One region of the Clostridium sp. X genome, then DNA from elsewhere that is predicted to be linked to it. Evidence: riboswitches for the same ligand, from Rfam matches in the RefSeq annotation. Region 1 holds a riboswitch; the other holds the start of a gene.
What was found. A riboswitch is a leader RNA that binds a small molecule or an ion and turns the genes downstream of it on or off. The one in region 1 is predicted to bind FMN.
Positions count from the first base shown of each region.

Region 2: linked by a shared signal. The riboswitch ahead of ACX0KU_RS01820 (ECF transporter S component) and the one ahead of ribD (bifunctional diaminohydroxyphosphoribosylaminopyrimidine deaminase/5-amino-6-(5-phosphoribosylamino)uracil reductase RibD) in region 1 are both predicted to bind FMN.

Region 1 covers NZ_CM146912.1:36,527-44,869, forward strand. Annotated here, with positions in the region: gene ACX0KU_RS00210 (SHOCT domain-containing protein) at 1-217, opposite strand, end outside; gene ACX0KU_RS00215 (HesA/MoeB/ThiF family protein) at 325-1,824, opposite strand; gene nifU (Fe-S cluster assembly scaffold protein NifU) at 1,837-2,196, opposite strand; gene ribH (6,7-dimethyl-8-ribityllumazine synthase) at 2,385-2,846, opposite strand; gene ACX0KU_RS00230 (bifunctional 3,4-dihydroxy-2-butanone-4-phosphate synthase/GTP cyclohydrolase II) at 2,863-4,053, opposite strand; gene ACX0KU_RS00235 (riboflavin synthase) at 4,110-4,760, opposite strand; gene ribD (bifunctional diaminohydroxyphosphoribosylaminopyrimidine deaminase/5-amino-6-(5-phosphoribosylamino)uracil reductase RibD) at 4,765-5,850, opposite strand; FMN riboswitch at 6,119-6,235, opposite strand; gene ACX0KU_RS00245 (sensor histidine kinase) at 6,294-7,661, opposite strand; gene ACX0KU_RS00250 (response regulator transcription factor) at 7,662-8,343, opposite strand, start outside.
Region 2 covers NZ_CM146912.1:365,255-373,597, reverse strand. Annotated here, with positions in the region: gene ACX0KU_RS01825 (Tex family protein) at 1-1,844, shown strand, start outside; FMN riboswitch at 1,906-2,025, shown strand; gene ACX0KU_RS01820 (ECF transporter S component) at 2,125-2,757, shown strand; gene rimI (ribosomal protein S18-alanine N-acetyltransferase) at 2,792-3,232, opposite strand; gene tsaB (tRNA (adenosine(37)-N6)-threonylcarbamoyltransferase complex dimerization subunit type 1 TsaB) at 3,225-3,941, opposite strand; gene tsaE (tRNA (adenosine(37)-N6)-threonylcarbamoyltransferase complex ATPase subunit type 1 TsaE) at 3,938-4,399, opposite strand; tRNA gene ACX0KU_RS01800 (tRNA-Trp) at 4,711-4,786, shown strand; gene ACX0KU_RS01795 (CBO0543 family protein) at 5,031-5,372, opposite strand; gene ACX0KU_RS01790 (asparagine synthase) at 5,677-5,853, shown strand; gene ACX0KU_RS01785 (SLAP domain-containing protein) at 6,086-6,640, shown strand; partial or broken gene ACX0KU_RS01780 (NAD(P)/FAD-dependent oxidoreductase) at 6,918-7,883, shown strand; gene ACX0KU_RS01775 (RusA family crossover junction endodeoxyribonuclease) at 7,939-8,343, opposite strand, start outside.

The DNA.
Region 1 (8,343 bases):
AATCTCTCATTTTTTTATATTGATTTTCATCTATTTCCCCTCTTGCATATCTCTTCTTTAGTATTTCTATAGAATCATCATTAATTGTAATATTTGCATTTCCTCTTCCGCTTGTAGTAATTTTATATACAGCTACACCAATTACTATTATCAAAACTAAAAGTACTAGCCAAAATAAACTGCCCCATGCCATCATATTATATCCATATCTCATCATAAGTATATCACCCTTACTTTCACTTTATTTCTAGAATTAGTTTTACCTTTTTTCTATAAAATATTATTTGGAAGTCAAGAAACATTGTATGAAATATAATTTTATATTTAATCATTCTTACTTTCGCAGATAAACTCATATTCCTCAAGTTCACTAATACTTGGATTTTCCCCACACAAAGCGCAGCTTTTATTTTTATTCAAATTAATCATTGTAAACTCTAAATCAAGAGCATCAAAGTAAAGTAATTTATTTTTTAAAATATTCCCTTTGCCTATGGCTAGTTTTATAGCTTCAGCGGCTTGTATAAATCCCATGACGCCTGGTAGTGAACCTAAAACACCTGCTTCTGAACAAGAGGGAGTACTACCTACCTTAGGTTTACTCGGAAATGCACATCGATAACAATGACCTTCACCTGGAATAATAGTAGTATTTAATCCAGTAAACCTTAATACTCCAGCCTCTATCATAGTTTTTTTCAAAAAGAAACAAGCATCATTTAAAAGATACCGAGTTGGGAAATTATCAACTCCGTCTATTATAATATCATAATTACTTATAATCTCCATAGCATTGCTCTTATTAAAAACTACATCATGGGTTACAATCTCTACATTTGGATTAGTACTTTTTAAAAAGGCTTTTGCAGATTCCACTTTAGCCATCCCTATACGAGATGTGGAATGAATTATTTGACGGTTTAAATTACTAATTTCAACCCTATCATGATCAACGAGGCCAATAGTACCAACTCCAACCATTGATAAAGCAAATGCTACAGGAGACCCTAGTCCTCCAGTACCAACAATTAACACCTTACATTTAGATAGATCTTTTTCAACACCATAATCAGAAACAGTGTCATTATAATTATCCTCTAAGAACTTATCTATAGAAAAATTTATCTTACTGTATTCTACCTTACTAAACTCCATTGAGAAAAAATCAAAATATAGTGATTCCTTATACACTTCTCCAAGATTTAGACAGATTTTAGTTCCTTCAATAGAAACTAACGTACCTAAAATTGATGTTATAATTTTGCTTTCATCAAAATCTTTTGAAATAATTTCATCTGTGTCTACTTTATGACTTGAGGATTTATCCACTAATATGTCTATAAATGATTTGAATTCATCATATCTATGAAATGTCTGTAGTATTCCTTTCCATTGATTTTTTAAAGCTATTATTGTTGGAAGAAACCTACTCTCATTTTCAGTATTTATAAGACTGTCACTAATTCTTTTAATAAAAGCACAGTTACCAAGAAAAACTCTAAAGATAGACTTAGAATTATTATTTTGCACTAAGTCTTCTTTTTTAAATAATGATTCCTTATTAATAAGTTCAATTAAAATATCAGTATTTAAGTCCTTAATGTTGTAAAATAATTTCTCATAACCACTCTCATTTTCACAATAACAAGAAATCTTGCCTATTCCTAATGCAGCAAGATAATAAACTAGCACAGAGATATCTTTAACAGTCTCTCCATATATAAAAGCATTAGATTCTAATAACTTTTTTTGTCCTGGACCACTTATTTCTGGCATTATAATATGCCTCATATATCGATTTATCTGTTCCTTTGACAGTATCATATAATCACCTCTTTAATCTCTGTAGTTACTTATTGCCTCGTGTAGAGCATCAGCTGCTATATTAGAACATTTTAATTTTTGTGGTGGTAACCCTCCTAAAGCTTCTGCAACATCTTCATTTGTTATCTGAATCGCCTCATCTAAAGTTTTACCCTTAGCCATTACAGTTACCATACTACTTGCCGCAATTGCAGCTCCACATCCAAAAGTTTTAAACTTTACATCCGTTAATATATCATTATCTACTTTAATATAAATAGTTATCTTGTCCCCATCTATGGGATTCCCAACCTGTCCTACTCCGTCTGGATTAGGTATTGATCCAACATTTCTAGGGTCAGAAAAATGGTCTAACACTATATCATTATACAAAATCCTAACCTCCCTTTATGAGAATATCCATAATTATATTATATAATCAATATATGTAAATTAAAAGGTTTACATTCAATATATAATGCTATACTATAACTAATAATATAGATTAAACGCTAATGATTACTCTGTAATTATATGATCTAAAAAAAGTAGACTGCTCTTTAATTGCAGTCTACTTTATCTTAAAATTGATTTAATAAGTTTGCCATTTCTATTGCTGTAACAGCTGCTTCATATCCTTTGTTGCCAGCTTTTGTTCCCGCTCTTTCAATTGCCTGTTCTATTGAATCTGTAGTAAGCACTCCAAATATTACTGGAACTTCTGTTTCTAAAGATACGTGTGCTACTCCTTTTGTTACTTCACTTGATACATATTCGAAATGTGGTGTAGCACCTCTTATAACTGCACCTAAACATATTACTCCATCATACTTTTTAGTTTTTGCCATTTTCTTTGCAGCAAGAGGTATTTCAAAAGCACCTGGAACCCATGCAATTTCTATATCTTCTTCATTAACACCATGTCTTTTTAATCCATCTATTGCTCCGGATAAAAGCTTACCTCCTATAAACTCATTAAATCTTCCAACTATAATTCCAAACTTCTGACCTTGTGCAATTAAATTTCCTTCGTAAACTCTCATTTTATAATTCCTCCTCTTAAAGTATGTGACCCATTTTTTCTTTTTTAGTTTGTAGATAGAATTCATTTTTTTCATTATGATTCATCTTTATTGGTACTCTATCAACAATTTCTATACCATATCCTGAAATTCCTGATATTTTTTTAGGATTGTTTGTCATAAGCTTAACTTTTTTTACTCCTAAATCATAAAGTATTTGAGCTCCTATACCATAATCTCTTAAATCCTCTGGAAAACCTAAAGCTATATTAGCCTCTACAGTATCCATTCCTTGGTCTTGAAGCTTATAAGCTTTAATTTTATTAATAAGTCCTATACCACGTCCTTCTTGACGCATATATAGAAGTATTCCTCTTCCTTCTTCTTCAATCTTTTTCACAGCTTCAGCATATTGTTCTCCACAATCACATCTAAGTGACCCAAAAGCATCTCCTGTAAGACATTCTGAATGAACTCTTACTAGCACTGGGTCTCCATTTGCTACATCTCCCTTTACTAAGGCAACATGGTGTTCACCATTAAGTTTATTAATATATCCAACCATTTGGAAATCCCCATATTTTGTTGGCAGATGAGCATCTGCAACTCTTTCTACTAATAATTCATTTTGTCTTCTATATGCTATTAAATCTGCTATTGTTATTATTTTTAGATTATGTTCTTTAACATATTCCATTAACTCAGGTACTCTAGCCATAGTTCCATCGTCATTCATAATTTCACAGATTATTCCTGCTGGATATAGTCCTGCAAGCCTTGCTAAATCAACTGCTGCTTCTGTGTGTCCTGCTCTTTTTAATACTCCACCTTCTTTACATGCTAATGGAAAAACATGTCCTGGTCTTGTGAAGTTCTTTGGAGTAGACTTGCTATCTACTAATTGTAATATAGTTTCTGCTCTTTCTCCTGCTGATATTCCTGTTGTGGTATTTGATGCATCAACTGAAACAGTAAAAGCAGTTTCTTTTGGATCTGTATTATTTGATACCATAGGAAAAATGTCTAGTTCATTTAATCTTTCTCTAGTCATAGGGGTACATATTAGCCCTCTACCATATTTAGCCATAAAATTTATAGCCTCTTGACTAGCTTTTTCTGCAGCCATTAAAAGGTCGCCCTCATTTTCTCTATCTTCATCATCTACAACAACTATAATCTTACCAGCCTTTATATCTTCTATTGCCTCTTCGATACTATTAAACTTCATTATTGCACACCCCTTTAGTTAATATTAAAAGAATTTTAAGTCGTAAAATTCTTTTATTACGCAAATCCATTATCTCTTAAAAAATCCATACCTATTGATTTCTTTGGTTTTTCTTCCTGCTTGAACATTGTAAGTCTTTCAATATATTTACCCACCATATCGCACTCTAGATTCACTTCTTCTCCAACCTTTTTAGTTAAAAGAGTAGTCTCATCTCTAGTAAGGGGAATAATTGAAACCTTAAAAGTTGTATTATCTACATAAGCTACTGTTAAACTTGTTCCATCAATAGCAATAGATCCTTTTTCAATGATATACTTCAAAATCTCTCCAGATGATTCTATAGTTACCCAAGTAGCATTGTCTTCTTCTTCAACTGACTTTATAAATCCTACTCCATCAATATGTCCTGAAACAATATGTCCCCCAAGTCTATCTCCAAGTCTAAGTGCTCTTTCTAAATTCACACTACTTCCATGCTTCAAGTTTTTTAAATTACTTCTTCTCATAGTCTCTGGCATTACATCTACTGTAAATGAGCTCTTCGTGAAACTTACTACTGTAAGACAAACACCATTGGTACTTATACTATCTCCTAACTTAGCATCTTCTAAAACCTTATTTGCACTAATAGTAATTTGTGCTGATTTTGCACCTTTTATAACATTTTCTACTTTTCCTATCTCTTCAACTAATCCAGTAAACATTAATCTATTCTTCCTTTCTCAAATAACCTTCTATCATAATATCCTCATTAAATCTTGTAATCTGAATATTATCTAAAAGAATAGCATCTTTAACATACTTTATTCCTTCTCCACCTACTGGAGTCTTTGCCAGCTCTCCTCCAATAATTTTAGGTGCAATAAATGAAATAACTTTATCTATAATACCTTCCTCTAAAGCACTATAATTTAGAGTTGAACCTCCCTCTACTAAAACACTATCAATTCCACTCTCTCCAAGCTTTTTCATAAGAAAATTTAAATCTATTCTATTGTTTCTTAAAGGAGTTATTATTATTTCAGCTCCTTTTGCTTTCATATTTTCAATAATTTCAGTATTTGCTTTTTCAGTAGTTGCTATAATAGTCCTAGCCTTTGAACTAATATCTAGTACATTAGAATCTAAAGGAGTTTTACCAGTTGTATCCACAATAATTCTTGTTGGATTTTTACCTTCTTTATTATGTAATCTAGTAGTTAGTTTTGGGTTATCCGCTAATACAGTACCTACCCCAACCATTATCCCTGATACTCTATGTCTTATTTCATGAACATAGTTTCTTGAAACTTCATTAGTTATCCACATTGAATTGCCTGTTGAAGTTGCAATTTTCCCATCTAAAGTCATTGCAGTTTTTAATATACAAAATGGACGTTTAGTGGTTATATATTTAATAAATATCTCATTTAATTTTCTTACTTCTTCTTCTAAAATCCCTGTAATAACTTCAATTCCATTTTCCTCTAATATTTTTATTCCTCTTCCTGCCACTATAGGATTAGGATCCATCATCCCTATTACAACCTTAGATATTTTTCTTTCTACAATAGCTTTGGCACAAGGTGGAGTTTTTCCATAGTGAGAGCAGGGTTCTAATGTTACATACATGGTTGCACCTTCAACATCTTCTTCTGCATTTTTAAAAGCATTTACTTCTGCATGTGGTCCCCCATAAATCTCATGATACCCTTCTCCTATAATCCTATTATTCTTTACAATAACTGCTCCAACAAGGGGATTAGGACTAGTATACCCTATGCCTTTTTGTGCCAATTCAATGGCTCTTTTCATATAGCTAATATCCACTAAAATATCACCTCCATCATAAAAAAAGTTCTTAACCTCAATATGATTTTTTTAATAAACAGAGTTCTTAGACTCATTATGATCTTTCAAATAAATATTTATTATATATTATTCTCAATTTTTTGCAAAATAAAAGCCCTGAAGAAATATATCTTCAGAGCAAAATTACTAGACAATACAACATTAAAATAATAAATATAAATATGCATGTAACAAAAATATACATATAAATATAACTATAACGTAATATATGACTTTCCTTCTTTCATCCAGACTATACTGTCGGTCTTGGAGTTTCACCAAGTCAACCACAAAATGGTTCGCGGACTTTACCGCCGATCGGGAATTTCACCCTGCCCTGAAGGTTTTATTTAGTTTTAATTTATATTTAAATTACCATATTTATTTTTGTGTGTCAACATTTAAATCTAATTTTTAGTGAAATTAATTCTAAATGTGGTCCCATTTCCCTCTTCACTTTCTACATCAATAGTTGCTGAATGAAGCTTTAAGATACTCTTTACTATAGTAAGTCCTATCCCATTACCTTCTATTTTATTTCTGCTTTTATCTCCTCTGTAAAGCCTTTCAAATATAAATTGTAAATCTTCTTTATTAATTCCTATACCATTATCTTTAATTTCTACTACAACATTTTCTTTGTCATTGTAAAGCTTAATTAATATCTCTTCACTACCCTCTGTAAACTTTACAGCATTAGATATTAAATTAATGAATACCTGCTTTAATTTATCTTTATCTCCAATAATATTATAGTTTTCCCTTGGCTTTATTTCATATTTTAGCTTTATACCTTTACTTTCTGCTGCAACTGAAAAATCACTATAAATACTTTCTATAAGCTCATCTAAAGCTATTGTTTGTAAATCTAATCCTATACTTTCTCCTTCAAATTCTTTTAGTATATCTAAATTGCTTAGTAATCTTCCAAACCGTATAACTTCTTCATTTAGACTTACTAATCGCTCTTCATTAACAGGAAAAACTCCATCTATCATAGCCTCTAAATTATTTTGGAGTACATTCAAAGGTGTTCTGATTTCATGAGATATATCTGATACTAAGCGCTTTCTAAGCATTTCTTGATGATTCAATTTTTCTGCTAGTATATTTATACTCATTCTTAAATTTTCTAATTCTTCTATATTGCTTTTAGTTTTAGAACGAAAGTCAAACTTACCTCTTGACAAATTTACGGACATATTGGAAATTTCTTTAATTGGTACTGAGAACTGCTTAGAAAAATACAAACTAATACTAATAATTATAATTAATGTCACAATGCTGCTTGCAAAAATACTTTTATTTATAGCTGCTTTAAAATTAACATCTTCTTCTGTAAGCAAAACTGATGAGTACTGCCCTATATCAATATATCCAACTATATTCCCTTCTCTTTTTATTTCAAAAGTCTTTGATGTATATACACCAGTTTCTTTTACAATCATGCTATTAAAATGTGATTTATATCTTATATCTTCGGGGTCCATTCCCCATATAACTTTTTTATTATTATCTCTAAGTGTTAAACAGTAATTTCCCATATAAGCTTCATGCATTAATTCTGATCCTGAATTCCCACTCCATCTTCCATCTCTTTTATATATCTCCTCAAAATGACCTACTATTCTCTCATACCTCTTATTTTGAATATCAATCATATATTTATTAAACTTATCATTTACAGTTATATTTACAAAAAGTGTTATAAGTAATATTGCTACAATAGAGCACATTACTAGTAAAAAACTTAATCTTCTTCTAATTGATTGCATCTAGTTTTCACCACCAAATTTATATCCTACTCTCATAACTGTTACAATATATCTAGGATTTTTAGTATCCTCCTCTAGTTTCTTTCGAATATTTTTAATGTGTACATCAATAGTTCTATCAAAACCATTAAAATCAATACCAAAAATTTTCTCTATGAGTTGTTCTCTTGTTAAAACTATTCCTTTATTCATAGCAAGAGTATATAAAATATCGAATTCATTTGGAGTAAAAGATACTTCTTTATCATTGATCTTAACCATTCTTTTCTCATAATCAATAATCAAACTTCCATTATCAAAAGAAAGAATTGAAGCATTATTAGATACATTTAATCTTCTAAATAGCGCATTTACTCTTGCCGTTAATTCTCTAGGACTAAAAGGTTTAACTAAATATTCATCAGCTCCAATATTTAACCCATCAATTCTATCAGTTAAAGTCCCTTTGGCAGTTAGCATAAATATATATGTATCTGAAGTTTTTCTTATAATTTTGCACACTTCTTCTCCACTTATATCTGGAAGCATTAAATCAAGAATTATAAGCTTAAATTCAATAGTTTTAAATAACTCAATTCCTTCTAAACCTTTTGTAGTACAGTATACATTATATCCCTCTTTATCTAAATAGGCCTTTAATACCTCTGCTACTTTTTCCTCATCCTCTATAATTAAAATATTA
Region 2 (8,343 bases), 330 kb from region 1:
TTAAACCCAAAAAGAGAACTAGAGCAACTATAGCAGTAGAAAAAGGACTTCAATTATTAGCAGATATGATATTAGGTGGAGAATTTAAAGGAAGCTTAGAAGAATATGTAAATGAATTTATAAGCGAAGAAAAAGAAGTAAGAACTATAAGCGAGGCTTTAAATGGGGCAAAAGATATAATTGCAGAGATTATATCAGATGAGGCTCAATATAGAAAATGGATAAGAGAATTTGTAAGAAGAGAAGGAATGCTTGAATGTAGTGGAAGCAGTAAAGAACCTACTCCTTATGAAATGTATTATAATTATTCAGAAGCAGTTCGCAGAATTCCGTCCCACAGAATACTTGCTATTAATAGAGGGGAAAAAGAAAAAGTATTATCTGTTAAAATCACAGTTAATTTAGAAAATATTATAAGTTATTTAAATAAGAATACTTTAAAAGGCAATTCAATTACTGACAAATGTATTGAAGAAGCTGTTGAAGATTCATTAAAAAGACTGATATATCCATCAATAGAAAGAGAGATAAGATCAGAGCTTACAGGTAAGGGTGAAGAGGGAGCAATAGATATTTTTAAAGCTAATCTTAAAGCTCTGCTAATGCAATCACCAATAAAGGGTAAGGTAGTTTTAGGATATGACCCAGGATTTAGAACAGGATGTAAAATAGCTGTGTTAGATGATACAGGTAAGATTTTAGACACAGCTACGGTATATGCTACAGCTCCACAAAATGATGTGGAAGGTTCTGTTAAGATACTTAAGGAGCTAGTGTATAAACATAATGTAGAGGTTATATCACTTGGAAATGGAACTGCAAGTAGAGAATCAGAGGAAGTTTTAGCAAAGCTAATTGATGAGGTGAGAAAGGAAAAGGGTAAAGATTTATTTTATGTAGTGGTATCAGAAGCTGGGGCATCAGTATATTCAGCCTCAGAGCTTGCCTCAAAAGAATACCCAGATATAAATGTTTCAATAAGGGGAGCCATTTCTATTGGACGAAGACTTCAAGACCCAATGGCTGAACTTGTAAAAATTGATCCTAAATCCATAGGCGTAGGTCAATACCAGCATGATGTAACTCCTAAAAGATTAGATGAGTCATTAAAAGGAGTAGTAGAAGATGGCGTAAATAGTGTGGGAGTTGATCTTAATATTGCAACACCGTCACTTTTATCCTACGTATCTGGGATTAATTCGACTATTGCTAAAAACATAGTAGATTTTAGAGAAGAAAATGGCAAGTTTAAAGATAGAAAGCAATTGTTAAAAGTTAAGAGACTTGGACCTAAAGCTTATGAGCAATGTGCGGGATTTTTAAGAGTTCCAGAGAGTAAGGAAGTACTTGATAATACATCAGTCCATCCAGAATCCTATAAAGCTGCAAAGGCATTACTAAGTACTTTAGGTTATAATGAAAATGATTTGAAAAATAATAAGTTATCAGATATTGATATTAAATTAAAAAACTTTGGACTTGAAAGTTTAGCTTCAAAACTAGATATAGGAGTTCCTACTCTTCAAGATATAATAAAAGAAATTAAAAAGCCAGGACGTGATCCTAGAGAAGAATTACCAAAGCCTATATTTAAAAAGGGAGTAGTTGACATAAATCAATTAAAGCCTGGTATGGTATTAAGTGGAACTGTAAGAAACGTGGCCGACTTTGGAGCTTTTGTTGATATCGGAGTTCATCAGGATGGGCTAGTTCATATAAGCCAGTTATCTGATAGTTTTGTGAAGCATCCATTAGATATAGTAAATGTTGGAGATATTGTAGATGTTAGAGTAATAGAAGTTGATGATAAAAGATCACGAATATCTTTATCAATGAAAAAATAATAAATTACTATTGAAATTCTGGCGATTTATATGTATAATTTGCTTTGAGATTATTTAAATTATATATCTTCAGGGCAGGGTGAAATTCCCTACCGGCGGTATAGTCCGCGACCCGTAGTAATACGGTTGACTTGGTGAAACTCCAAGACCGACAGTAAAGTCTGGATGGAAGAAGGTATAGGTAGTTTGTATAGTATTTTATGCCCTGGCTATCTTACGATTGTCAGGGCTTTTTTGAAACTATCCATATCCTTGAAGATAAAAATTAGGGGGTATAAAAATGAAACAAAGTAACTTAAACTCAATGATTAAAATTTCTTTATTAGCTGTAATGGCTTTTGTACTTATGTTTATGGACATGGCATTACCTATTTTTCCATCTTTCTTAAAGATAGACTTAAGTGACCTTCCAGCATTATTAGGAGCATTTGCTTTAGGACCTGTAGCTGGAATAATAATAGAACTATTTAAGAATGTATTAATTTTAATGTTTAAAGGAACTCAAACGGGCTTCGTTGGAGAAATTGCAAACTTTATAGTTGGATCTTTACTAGTAGGAACAGCAGGAACTATATACAAGCTTAATAAATCAAGAAAAACAGCAATTATTGGATTGATAGCAGGAACAATTGTAATGTCTGTAGTTGCATCTGTATTAAACTATACAGTACTATTACCACTATATGCAAAAGTGTACAAAGCTCCTATAGATGCTTTTGTATCAATGGGAACAGCAATTAATCCAGCAATAAAAGATTTAAAGAGTTTTGTTCTTTTATCTATATTACCGTTTAACTTATTAAAATGTATTGTAGTATCAGCAATAACAATACCGGTATATAAAAGAGTTTCTCCAATACTTCATAAAGAAGATGCAGTTGGTGAAAACAAAAGAAATGCTTTCGAAAACTAATACAAAAAAAGGAAGTTCACAGTGAACTTCCTTTTTAATTTCTTCTCCACATAATTATTGCATTTTCATTATTATCATAGTAATTCTTTCTTAAACCTTCTACAACGAAGTTGTATTTGCTATATAGGTTTCGAGCAACTATATTACTTTCTCTAACCTCTAAGGTTATAGAGTGAATATTAAAGTCAGTACAAATTTTAATTATACCGTCCATTAGAACATTACTAGCCCCTATACCTCTATAATCAGGATGGATAGCAACATTTGTAATATGAGCCTCATCTATAATCAGCCATAGGCCTGCATATCCTATAAGTGTGCCATCTTTTTTTACCACTATATATTTGCAAAACTTGTTTTCCAATTCACCCTTTAATGACTCAAAGCTCCAAGGTGTAGTAAGAGAAAGATTATTTATTTCTACAACATCTTCAAGGTGAATCTCCGTCATTGACTCTATTACTAGATTATTCATTTACACTCATCCTTACTTTAGCTTCATATTCTCTTTCGGCTTGTGACTTTCTAAGATAAATTGGTGAGAAGGAAAGTAGGTCATCATTACTATTATTCTTAAGTTTTTCTAAACCAAGTTCACCTAAAGAAGATGCTCTAGGAAAATTAAGATGTGCAGGTGCAAAGTGTGCACCTATAAAGCTTTTTTCTAATTTATCTTTAAATTTAGGTATGGCATCACCGATAAAGCAAACTTTTTTATCTTCTTGACTTTGTATTAGAATGATTAATTCATCTATATGAATTGCTATATAGTCTGTTAATCTTACCAAATTACCATCAGAAAACTTATATAATGCTGTATATACGTTATCTCTTAAAGCATCTAGAATAGGACATATAATTCCATCAGTGTAAGCTAGGTTATATGCAAGGCAATCAAGAGAAGATATACCAACTAAAGGCTTATTAAGTCCCTGAGCTAACCCTTTTATAGAGGCTGCACCAATCCTAAGACCAGTAAAGGAGCCTGGTCCACTTGAAATCACAAATCCATCTATAGCGCTTATATCTAAATTTAAACCTTTTAATAAATAGTCTATTTGAGGCATTAAGATAACAGAGTGTTGCTTTTTATCATTAAAGCTTATCTCACCAAGTAATTTACCATCTTCAATAACAGCACAAGAAGCAGTGGCTGTTGAAGAATCTACACTAAGAACTCTCATATATTTATCTCCTTTACATAATCGTATCTACTACCTATATAATTTATAGTTATTTTTCTAAAGTTATCGCCTTTATCAGGGATTTTTTCTATATTTATTCTCATATGATTTTCAGGGATTAAATCTTCAATATAATTTGCCCATTCGATGATACTTATGGCATCGTCAAAGATGTATTCATCAAATCCAATAGCTTCAATTTCATCAGGATCGCTTACTCTGTATACATCAAAGTGATAAAGTTTATGATTACTACCAACATATTCATTTACGATGGTGAAAGTAGGACTAGTTATATGGTCATCTATTCCAAGACCTTTTGCTATACCTTTTGTAATATGAGTCTTACCAGTACCCAAGTCTCCGATTAAACATATTATATCACCACTATTTGCAAGTGTTCCAATTTGAAAACCTATATTCAGGGTTTTATCTATGCTATCAACAATAAGTTCCATATATATTCACTCCTAGATTAAATCATTTACAATTCATAAATTATTTTATACTAAAAAAGAAGAAAATAAAAGCAAATAAAATAATCTCTCATAAAAAGTAAGTTATTGTAATATATTATTATTTGGCTATTATATGAATAGATAAAGACTCCTTAAAGTACAATAAGTTTTATTTAATGTATAATCATAGGTAATATGATTATACTAAATAAGATAAAGCTGTATATAGGGCGTGCAAAAATTAAATAACTTAAAATAATAAAAAGTATTGCACATAAATATATAACATGATATAATAAGATTCGTATTGAAGGGGTATGGCTCAATTGGTAGAGTAGTGGTCTCCAAAACCATTGGTTCCGGGTTCGAGTCCTGGTGCCCCTGCCATAAATAAAAAGAATGAGAGAATTTACATAAACGTAAATTCTCTCATTTTTTTATTTAATCTATTTTTCATATATAATAAGAAATCAGGTATTATTTACTTAGTTATTATAAAAGGTACATTAAAAATATTCATTATAAAGGCAAGAAAGGCAAGGGCAATTATCCACGCCAATAGAGGATTTTTGTGATGAAGTATTACTAATGGGAATTGAATAACATTATGAAGCAATGACCAGTATATAGTTCATCCGTTATAATTTTTCTGCATTCCTATTGATGTGGCAAATAGTTCTATTGACATATAAATTCCAACCCATAATGATATATATATAATCTGTTTATATAAGGTTTTAGGAAATTTAGATAAATACAATAATATACTAGAAAAGAATATTGTAAAGATTATAAATAACTCATTTATAGGTGGTACTAGAAAATCACTTTGAAATGTCCATAAGGGTTTATTGTGGAATACAGTACTGTAAATAAGATTGCCCATACCGAAAAATAATAGAGTTGGATAATACTTTTTCCAGTTCTTCCAATCCCCCCAAAGATAACTTGAAATTATCCAGATAATAGCCATAATCAAACGTACAAACATAAAATTCATCTTAATATACCTCGATTCAAATAAAAGAAATAAACTACTATAAGTCACTATTATAATTCCAAAAATCAATTAAATTATTTCAATTTTTAGATAAAATGTAGTAAATCTTGTGGAAGCTACTATGAAAATATTGTTTAATATACCTTATTTATCATTAAGAATGTAACTTAATATAAGTATCCTAATTATGTTTTATATGTGTTATTTATATAAACATAAAATATCAAGTTAGAGGCATTATAATATTAGATTCAAATTAAATAAGGAGGAATTTCTTATGAGAATACAAGAAGGCTTAATACCAACGATTCTTGGTACTATTGTAAGTGGAACTGGAGCTACGCTAACAAAGAAAAAGATTGCTCCTATAATAGCAGCTGGTGTTCTAGGTTTTGGATTAGCTCATGTAGTTCTAGGATCAATAGATTTAGTGGAGCATAGAAGAAAAGATTAATATATGATAAATATAAAATGAAGGCAAATATTTGCCTTCATTTTATATTTATCAATAAAAGATATATTTTTATTAATAGAATAATAACATATAAAGAATAAAATACTGATATTTAATAAGTTTATAAAAAATAAGTTGTTAATGATAGTACTTTCATAGACAGTACTTAAATACAATGATATAATTACACTGTTTTTCGTAAAAAGAAATTAGCAATTAGAGGGGATATAGAATGAAGAGATTAATATTTATCCTAATAATTATTTGGGTATTATTTATAGGATGCGTAGCAAATAATACAGACTCTTCTAATAAAGATATAAATAATAAAAATGTATCTAGTGAGAATGACGATATATCAAAAACTAATCAAAAATATAGTTTTGGACCTATGGCAGATTTATCTCAGATTAATGACGAAACAAAGCAGTACTTGCAAGAATTGATTAATAAATTAGGAAATACAAAAGAAAATCAAATTGCTTTTAATATAATAGATGGAGTTTTTGAAGAAGATGGAGCTTTAGTAGTTGACTTATTTATCAGAAATGGTTATTCATATTCAATAGCTAACATAAGTTGTGATTTTAAAATAATTCAAAATGGAAATATTATAGCCACGGCAAACTTTGAATTAGATGAAGAACATTTTGGAATTTTATCCTCTAAGGATTCAAGACCATGGTCATTATTATTTTTTCCAGAGGATGTAATAAATAAGAATCTTAAACTTGAGGGAGCAACTATAGAGGCTACAAATATTCAGCTTGAATATATAGAATCTTAAGTTAATTAAAATTTAATGGCTTAAACTTAGATTTTTTAGTTTATAGGAAATTATAGGTTTATCCTTTTGTGGATAAATTTATAATTTCCTATAAACTAGGGTGTGCAGAGGGGGAACCCATTGCCGTAGTAAGGGGGGTGCTCAGACGCATAGCGTCGTCGAAGGGGGACTAGGTCCCCCTAGCGAAAAAAATCGGCGTAGCCGAATTTTTTATTTTGTACAATTAATAAATATGATAAAATATTCTAGAAGAGCAAGGCGAATGGGGGAAATTCAAGTGCTAGAATACGATATAGTTATAGTAGGGGGAGGACCAGCGGGACTTGCTTCAGCTATAAAAGCAAAAGAACTAGGAATTAATAAGTTATTAATTTTAGAGCGAGAAGATTCGCTTGGAGGTATACTTAATCAATGTATTCATAGTGGATTTGGCATTGAAACTATGGGAGAAGAGCTAACTGGGCCAGAATATGCTGAAAGTTTTATTGAAAAAGTTAATTATATGAATATAGAGTATAAATTAAATACCACTGTCTTTGATATGAAAAAGGATAAAATTATAACTGCAGTAAATGAAGAGGATGGTATACTTGAAATAAATTCAAAAGCTATAATTTTAGCGACAGGATGCAAGGAAAAGCCTAGAGGAGCTATTAATATTGCTGGAGGCAAGAGTGCAGGCATATATACTGCAGGTACAGTACAAAAATTTATAAATATAGAAGGATATATGCCAGGTAAAGAAATAGTAATATTAGGATCGGGAGATATAGCATTAGTAACAGCTGGTAGGCTAACTTTAGAGGGCGCAAATGTTAAAGCAGTTGTAGAAATAATGGCTAAAGCAGAAGGCAGTGATAAGAATGTTAAAGAACATTTGGAGGATTTCAACATACCTTTAAAAACATCTCATACAGTAGTTGCAGTTAGGGGTGGGGAACGAGTAGAAGGAGTAATGATTGCTAAAGTTGATGAAAATAAGGTGCCTATAGCAGGGACAGAGGAATCAATCAATTGTGATACATTGGTGTTATCAGTTGAATTAGGACCGGATAATGAGCTATTAAAAAGAGCTAATATAAAAATATGCAAAGATACTAGAGGACCAGAGGTAAATCAGAACATGGAGACAGAATTAGAAGGAATATTTGCTTGTGGAGATATACTCTATGTTCATAATATGGTAGATAAAATAACACAAGAAGGCTATTGGGCTGGAGAAAATGCAACAGAGTACGTAAAAAGAAATAGAAATAAGCAATAAGTCTATGATTGTAAATCATAGACTTATATAAAAATTAAAATGCCTTTTTAAAGCATGGCTTACATATTAATGTGTTACCCTTATTAGCGGAAATGGCATCTTCCTGATGTTTCAATATCTTTCCACATATATCACAAGAAATATTATTAGAATTCTTAGATTCGCTTTTAGAAAAGGTGGGATTTAAAGATTTTTTATTGGATGGAGGAGAGTACTCCACAGCTTCAGTAGGTATTGGTTTAATTTTTACTTCATAATCTATGTAATAATTACTCTCACCAAAGAGTTCAAGTTCAAATCGTGGGTTTTTAGAATCATAATATTCTTCTATTAGAATTTTGGTTATTTGTGCATCATTAATAATCAATCCGCTTTTTTCTATACCATCAAAAATGCTCTTAGGTATATTAGTGGTATCAGGATGTCTTTTTTTACTCTT